Regions from separate parts of the Kocuria sp. GQ42 genome, predicted to be linked through region 1. Evidence: riboswitches for the same ligand, from Rfam matches in the RefSeq annotation. Region 1 holds a riboswitch; each other region holds the start of a gene.
What was found. A riboswitch is a leader RNA that binds a small molecule or an ion and turns the genes downstream of it on or off. The one in region 1 is predicted to bind S-adenosylmethionine.
Positions count from the first base shown of each region.

Region 1 (2,251 bases):
GCTGACGGCCTCCGGCGGGCCCTTCCGCGGCCGGTCCCGGGCGGAGCTCGAGGCGGTCACCCCCCGGGACGCGCTGCGCCACCCGACGTGGGACATGGGGCTGATGGTGACGACCAACTCGGCGACCATGGTGAACAAGGCCCTCGAGGTGCTCGAGGCCCACCTGCTCTTCGACGTGCCCCTCGAGCGCATCGACGTGGTGGTCCACCCCCAGTCGGTCGTGCACTCCATGGTCCAGTTCGTGGACGGCTCCACCCTCGCCCAGGCCTCGCCCCCGGACATGCGCCTGCCCATCGCCCTCGGCCTGGCCTGGCCGCACCGGGTGCCCGGGGCCGCCCTGCCGTGCGACTGGACGCGCGCCACGGAGTGGACCTTCGAACCCCTCGACCCGGTGGCGTTCCCCGCCGTCGAGCTCCTCAAGGCGGCGGGCGAGCGGGGCGGGACCTTCCCCGCCGTGTTCAACGCGGCCAACGAGGAGGCGGTGCACGCCTTCCACGACGGCCGGATCCGGTTCCCCGCCATCGTGGACACGGTCGAGGCGGTCCTGGGTGAGCACGACGACGACGGCCCGCTGGAGCTCGAGGCCGTGCTGGCGGCCGAGCGCTGGGCCCGCCGGCGGGCCCGCGAGGTCCTCGCGCGCTGACCGGGCCGGGGCCGGCCCCTCCGCACGTGCTAGTCTGTCGGGCGGATGACGAGTCCCAGCGTGCAGCCCTGGCTTGCTGGGCGGCAACCCTCTCCCGTAGTGGGGTGCCCCAGGTGAACCATCCGGCACCGGCCGACGACGGCCGGCGGCAAGTACGGTCCTACCGCGCACGCGCCCTCCGGCGCGCCCTCGACCGTGGCCGCCGGACCCGTTGGCCCCGGTGGAGACCTCCGACACCCCGGACCCACGGAAAGGCACCACATGCGATCGCAGCGCCTCCCCTTCCTCGCCCTGGCCACGACCCTCGGCCTCGCCCTCACCGCCTGCGGCGGCTCCGCCGGGGAGTCCTCCGGCGAGGGCGTGCTCGCCGACGACAAGGTCACCATCGGCGTGGTGGGCACCGACCCGACCCACGACGCCCTCCAGCGGGTGGCCGAGGAACAGGGCATCACCGTCGAGTACGTCGACTTCTCCGACTACAACCAGCCGAACCCCGCCACCGAGTCCGGTGACGTGGAGATGACCTGGTTCCAGCACGTCCCGTTCCTCGCCGACTACAACAACGCGGCCGGGGGCTCCATCACCCCGATCGGCTCGACCTCGATCTACCCGCTGGGCCTGTACTCCAACCAGTACGACTCCGTGGAGCAGTTCCAGGAGGGCGACGAGATCGCGGTGCCCAACGACGCCGTGAACCTCTCCCGGGCCCTGCTCGTGCTCGAGGCCGCAGGTCTCGTGGAGCTGACCGGCGACACCCTCATCCCCACCGAGCTCGACGTCGACACCGAGGCCTCCACGGTGCGCGTCACCCCGGTCTCCGCGGAGCAGACGGTGCTCTCGCTCGACTCGGTGGCCGGCTCGGTCATCAACAACGACTTCCTCTCGCGGGCCGACATCGACCCGCAGTCCGCGCTCGCCCAGGACGACCCCGAGTCCGAGGGCTCCCGCGCCTACGTCAACCTCTTCACCACCACGGAGGAGCTCGCCGACGACGAGACCCTCCGGCAGGTCGCGGACCTCTACCACGAGCAGGCCGTGATCGACGCCGAGATGGAGGAGACCAAGGACACCGCCGTGCCGCTGCAGCTGGAGCCGGAGGAGCTCCAGGAGCTGACCGCGCGCTACCAGCAGGAGCTGAAGGACCAGGAGCAGTGAGCGCGGCGGTCCCCGCCGGGCCGTCCGCACCCGGGCGCCCGGACGAGGTGCTCGTCTCCTTCCGCAACGTCTCCAAGACCTTCCGCACCGGCTCGGGGCGGGCGGCGCGCGAGGTGCTCGCGGTCGACGACGTCACCCTCGACGTCCGCCGCGGCGAGATCTTCGGCGTGATCGGCTACTCCGGGGCGGGCAAGTCCACCCTCGTGCGCCTGATCAACGGGCTCGAGCCCGTGTCCTCGGGCTCCCTGACCGTGGAGGGCTTCGAGGTGGCCGGCCGGCGCGAGACCGAGCTGGCGCCCGTGCGGCAGGAGATCGGGATGATCTTCCAGCAGTTCAACCTCTTCACCTCCCGCACCGTCGCCGGCAACGTCGAGTACCCGCTCAAGCGGGCCGGCTGGCCGAAGGAGAAGCGCCGGGCGCGGGTGGCCGAGCTGCTCGAGTTCGTGGGCCTCG
Region 1 covers NZ_JCAXEN010000002.1:456,629-458,879, forward strand. Annotated here, with positions in the region: gene dxr (1-deoxy-D-xylulose-5-phosphate reductoisomerase) at 1-643, shown strand, start outside; SAM riboswitch class IV at 688-804, shown strand; gene AC6CH6_RS07550 (MetQ/NlpA family ABC transporter substrate-binding protein) at 905-1,798, shown strand; gene AC6CH6_RS07555 (methionine ABC transporter ATP-binding protein) at 1,795-2,251, shown strand, end outside.

Region 2 (2,251 bases), on a different contig from region 1:
CGTGCTTCGCCGAGACGTAGGCGCTCTTGTAGGGGGACGCCCGCAGCCCGTGCACGGAGGAGACGTTGATGACGCGCCCCCAGCCCCGCTCGTACATGTGCGGCAGCGCGGCGCGCACCAGCAGGAACGGGGACTCCAGCATCAGCACCAGGATCCGGTGGAAGTCCGCGGGGTCGAACTCCTGGAGGGGGGCGACCTTCTGGATGCCGGCGTTGTTGACCAGCACGTCGACCTCGAGGCTCAGCTCGGCGAGCGCCGCGGTGTCGAGCAGGTCGACGGCCCACGCGCGGCCGCCGAGTTCGTCCGCGACGCACTGCGCCCCGGCCTCGTCGACGTCGGCCACGACCACGTGCGCGCCGGAGCCGGCGAGGGCCCGCGCGGCGGCCAGGCCGATGCCGCTCGCGCCACCGGTGACGAGCGCCGTGCGGCCCTCGAGGTCCTGCTGCTGGGGCGTCTGGGACATGGGGGTCCTTCCTCTGGTCCGTCGTGCCCGCGGGGTGAGGGGGCACGGATCACCGCCACGGTATGTGATCCAGGCCATGTTCGCGAAGGACAGCTCCTCCCGGGAGTGCGCGCCGGGTCGCGTCACACGGCGTCATGTCCGTCATCCGGGCGCCGAATGGCGCAGCGCGCACGGGTGCGCTTGGATGACAGGGTCACCATCCAGAGCGGCCGAGAGATCTGGCTCGACGACGCCGCAGCAACCCGGGCGACGGCATCCCCGTCCCGCCTCCGGTGCTACCGCCAGGACCGATGGAAAGGACGCACGACCCATGCTGCGAAGCGCCGACCGCATCCGCACGACCCACGCCGGATCCCTCCCGCGCACCCCGGCACTGCTCGAGGCCAACCGGGCGAAGGGCGCCGTCCCGGGGGCGGAGTACGACCGGCTCCTGCAGGACTCGGTGGTCGACGTGGTCCGCCGGCAGGCCGAGCTCGGGATCGACGTGGTCAACGACGGCGAGTACGGCCACGTCATGGCCGCGGAGGTCGACTACGGCGCGTGGTGGCACTACATCTTCGCCCGGATCTCGGGCCTGACCCCCGGCGACGTGGACCTGTGGGAGCAGGAGCCGCAGCGCTCCTCGCCGGGCAGGGTGGTCCTGACGAGCTTCGGGGACCGCCGGGACCGCCGGCTGTTCCACGAGGCGTACACGGACCCCGCCTCGGGCATCACCACGGGCAAGCAGGCGCCGTTCCCCAGGATCACCGGGAAGCTGGAGTACACGGGCCACGCGGCGCTGGAGGCGGACATCCGCAACCTCAAGGCCGGGCTGCAGGCCACGGGCGCGAGCGAGGGCTACCTCGCCGCGCTGTCCCCGGGCTCGTGCGCCCGGCTGGAGAACACCCACTACGCGGACGAGGACGAGGTGCTGACCGCCTGCGCCGAGGTGATGCGCGAGGAGTACCGGGCGATCACCGACGCCGGGCTGATCGTGCAGATCGACGACCCCTCCATCGCGGAGAACTGGGACCAGGTCAACCCCGAGCCCGGCGTGGAGGACTACCTCGCGTTCACCCGCAAGCGGGTCGAGGCCCTCAACTACGCCCTCGAGGGCATCCCGGAGGAGCAGGTCCGCTTCCACCTGTGCTGGGGCTCCTGGCACGGCCCGCACACCACGGACCTCGGGTTCGAGCACCTGGTGGAGCTCATGCTCTCCATCAGGGCCGGCGGCTACAGCTTCGAGGCCGCCAACGCCCGGCACGAGCACGAGTGGAAGGTCTGGCAGGACCACGAGCTGCCCGAGGGCAAGGTCATCATCCCGGGGATCGTCTCCCACGCCACGAACGTGGTGGAGCACCCGGAGCTGGTGGCCGACCGGATCGAGCGCTTCGCCCGCCAGGTGGGCCGCGAGAACGTCACCGCCTCGACCGACTGCGGCCTGGGCGGGCGGATCCACCCGCAGATCGCCGCGGCGAAGCTCGAGGCCCTCGCCCGCGGGGCCGAGCTCGCCTCCCGCCGGCTCTGGTCCTGACCGGCCCCCGACCTTCCCGCAGATCCTCAGGAGGACACGCATGACCATGCAGAACACCGACCACGTGCAGACCACCCACGTGGGCTCCCTGCCGCGCACCGCGCGGCTGCTCGAGGCCAACCGGCGGCACGCCGAGGGCGCCATCACGTTCGAGCAGCTCACCGGCGAGCTCGCCGTGGGCGTCGAGGACGTGGTGCGCCGGCAGCGCGAGATCGGCGTGGACGTCGTCAACGACGGCGAGTACGGGCACACCATGTCCAGCGCGGTCGACTACG
Region 2 covers NZ_JCAXEN010000007.1:262,934-265,184, forward strand. Annotated here, with positions in the region: gene AC6CH6_RS15365 (3-hydroxybutyrate dehydrogenase) at 1-463, opposite strand, end outside; SAM riboswitch class I at 657-760, shown strand; gene AC6CH6_RS15370 (cobalamin-independent methionine synthase II family protein) at 774-1,976, shown strand; gene AC6CH6_RS15375 (cobalamin-independent methionine synthase II family protein) at 2,017-2,251, shown strand, end outside.
Region 2: it holds a riboswitch for S-adenosylmethionine, as region 1 does, so the genes downstream of both, AC6CH6_RS15370 (cobalamin-independent methionine synthase II family protein) here and AC6CH6_RS07550 (MetQ/NlpA family ABC transporter substrate-binding protein) in region 1, are expected to answer to the same signal.

Region 3 (2,251 bases), on a different contig from region 1:
CTCCGCCCGGCCGGTGCCCACGCGGGCGAAGTGCTCGTCGCTCCAGTGCTCGAGCGGTTCCCGCTCCCACAGGTCGGTGAGGACCCGGCGGACCTCGGCGAGCCCGTCCACGGCGGGACCCGGGGAGCCGTCCAGGTGCTGGATCAGGTCCAGGTGGTGCACCGTGGCCTCCACCGCGAGGGTGCTCAGCAGGTCCTCGACGCGCAGCACGTGCCCCTGGGTGCGGACCGCGCCGTCGCCGCAGTGCTGCGCCGCGTGCACGAGCGCCCGGGTGGTCTCGCGGTGGAGGGCGCGCAACGGCTCCCAGTCGAGGACCATGGACGCGGCCACGCGGGTGTGGCGCCTGGCCTCGGCGGCCCCTGCGGGATCGCCGCCCCAGTCGGTCCAGTAGGTCGCGGCGTCCCGGTCGGGGCGGGCGGTGGTGGGCGTGTGCAGGGCGACCAGCCCGCGCAGGGCGTCCATCGCGCAGTGGTGGGTGAGGTCCCGGACCGACCACCCCGGGCAGCCCGTGGCGGCCCAGGAGTCGCCGTCGCCGAGCCCGTCGAGGACCGCGCCGAACGCCGTGCAGGCGTCGCGCACCAAGTCCGCCCGGGCCGGGGGTCTGCGGCTCGTCATGGGTCCATGGTGGGGCACGGAGGGCTCCCGTGCCAGCGATGTGTCGCGATCACCACGGATGCGACGGATTTGCCAGGAAACACGCCGAGGACGTTCAATTGGTGGTGTAACCATCCGGAGCGGCTGAGAGACCTGGCTCGTCGACGTCGCAGCAACCGGCACGGATCCGTCTGATCCTCCGTGCGAGGTGCTAATGCCAGGACCGATGGAGTTGATCATGAGCACTTCCCTGCTGGGCTCTGCGCCGGCCACCGCACCGGGCACCGCGAAGCGCGCCTTCTCCGTGGCCTTCGAGCACGTCGGCAAGGCCTTCCCGTCCGGCCGCGAGACCCACCACGTCCTGCAGGACGTCGACGTCACGGCCCGGCCCGGCGAGGTCCTGGCGATCCTGGGGCCCTCGGGGTGCGGCAAGTCCACGCTCCTGCGGGCCGCGGCGGGGCTCGACACCGCCTCGGCCGGACGGGTGCTCATCGACGGCACCCCCGTGTCCGGCATCGACCCGCGCTGCGCGGTCGCCTTCCAGGAGCCCCGCCTGCTGCCGTGGCGCTCGGTGCGCGAGAACGTCCGTCTGGGCCTGCCCCGCGGAATCCCCCGGGACGAGGGGGACGCCGTGATCGACGACCTGCTGCGCCTGGTGGGGCTCACCGCGCACGCCGGCCACCGTCCCCGCGCGATCTCCGGCGGCATGGCACAGCGCGCGTCCCTGGCCCGGGCCCTGGCCCGCAATCCCGGGGTCCTGCTGCTCGACGAGCCCTTCGGCGCGCTCGACGCCCTGACCCGCCTGAAGATGCAGGACCTGCTGCTCACGATCCACTCGGCCCAGCCCACCACCGTCCTGCTCGTCACCCACGACGTCGACGAGGCGCTGCAGCTCGCGGACCGGATCGTGGTCCTGGGCCGGACCGGGCCCACCGCCCCCGCCTCGATCAGCACGATCCTCGCCGTGCCCGGCGAGCGCCCCCGGGACCGGGCCTCCGAGGTCCTCGCCGAGCTGCGCATGCAGCTCCTCGGCCACCTCGGCGTCGACACCCACCACCCCGCGACCCGCTGACGCGGTTCGCCCCCACCCCGACTCCCCTCCCCGGACCAGCGGCGGCACCCGCCCGCGCCGCCCGGCACCGTCCGTCCACCACGAAAGGCTCCGCCATGCCCCTGCCCCAGCGCTCCGTCCGCACCGTCCCCGCACTCGCCGCCGTCCTGACCCTCGGCCTGACCGGGTGCATGGCCGGCGAGGGCTCCGGCGAGCCGCCCACGGAGGCCGCCGGGGACGGCACCGTCCGCGTGGACTGGGCCACCTACAACCCGCTCTCCGTGGTGATCAAGGAGAAGGGTTGGCTCGAGACCGCGTTCGCCGAGGAGGGCATCGAGGTGGAGTGGGTGCAGTCCGCCGGGTCGAACAAGGCCAACGAGGCGCTGCGCGCGGAGGCGGTGGACGTCGGCTCCACCGCGGGCTCCGCGGCGCTGCTGGCCCGCAGCAACGGCACCCCGATCCAGGTGATCGACCTCTACTCGCAGCCGGAGTGGTCCGCCCTGGTCACCACCGCCGGCAGCGACGTGCAGGAGGTCGCGGACCTCGAGGGCCGCACCGTGGCCGCGACCAAGGGCACCGACCCGTACTTCTTCCTGCTCCAGGCCC
Region 3 covers NZ_JCAXEN010000007.1:232,858-235,108, forward strand. Annotated here, with positions in the region: gene AC6CH6_RS15230 (maleylpyruvate isomerase N-terminal domain-containing protein) at 1-615, opposite strand, end outside; SAM riboswitch class I at 723-827, shown strand; gene AC6CH6_RS15235 (ABC transporter ATP-binding protein) at 833-1,666, shown strand; gene AC6CH6_RS15240 (aliphatic sulfonate ABC transporter substrate-binding protein) at 1,762-2,251, shown strand, end outside.
Region 3: it holds a riboswitch for S-adenosylmethionine, as region 1 does, so the genes downstream of both, AC6CH6_RS15235 (ABC transporter ATP-binding protein) here and AC6CH6_RS07550 (MetQ/NlpA family ABC transporter substrate-binding protein) in region 1, are expected to answer to the same signal.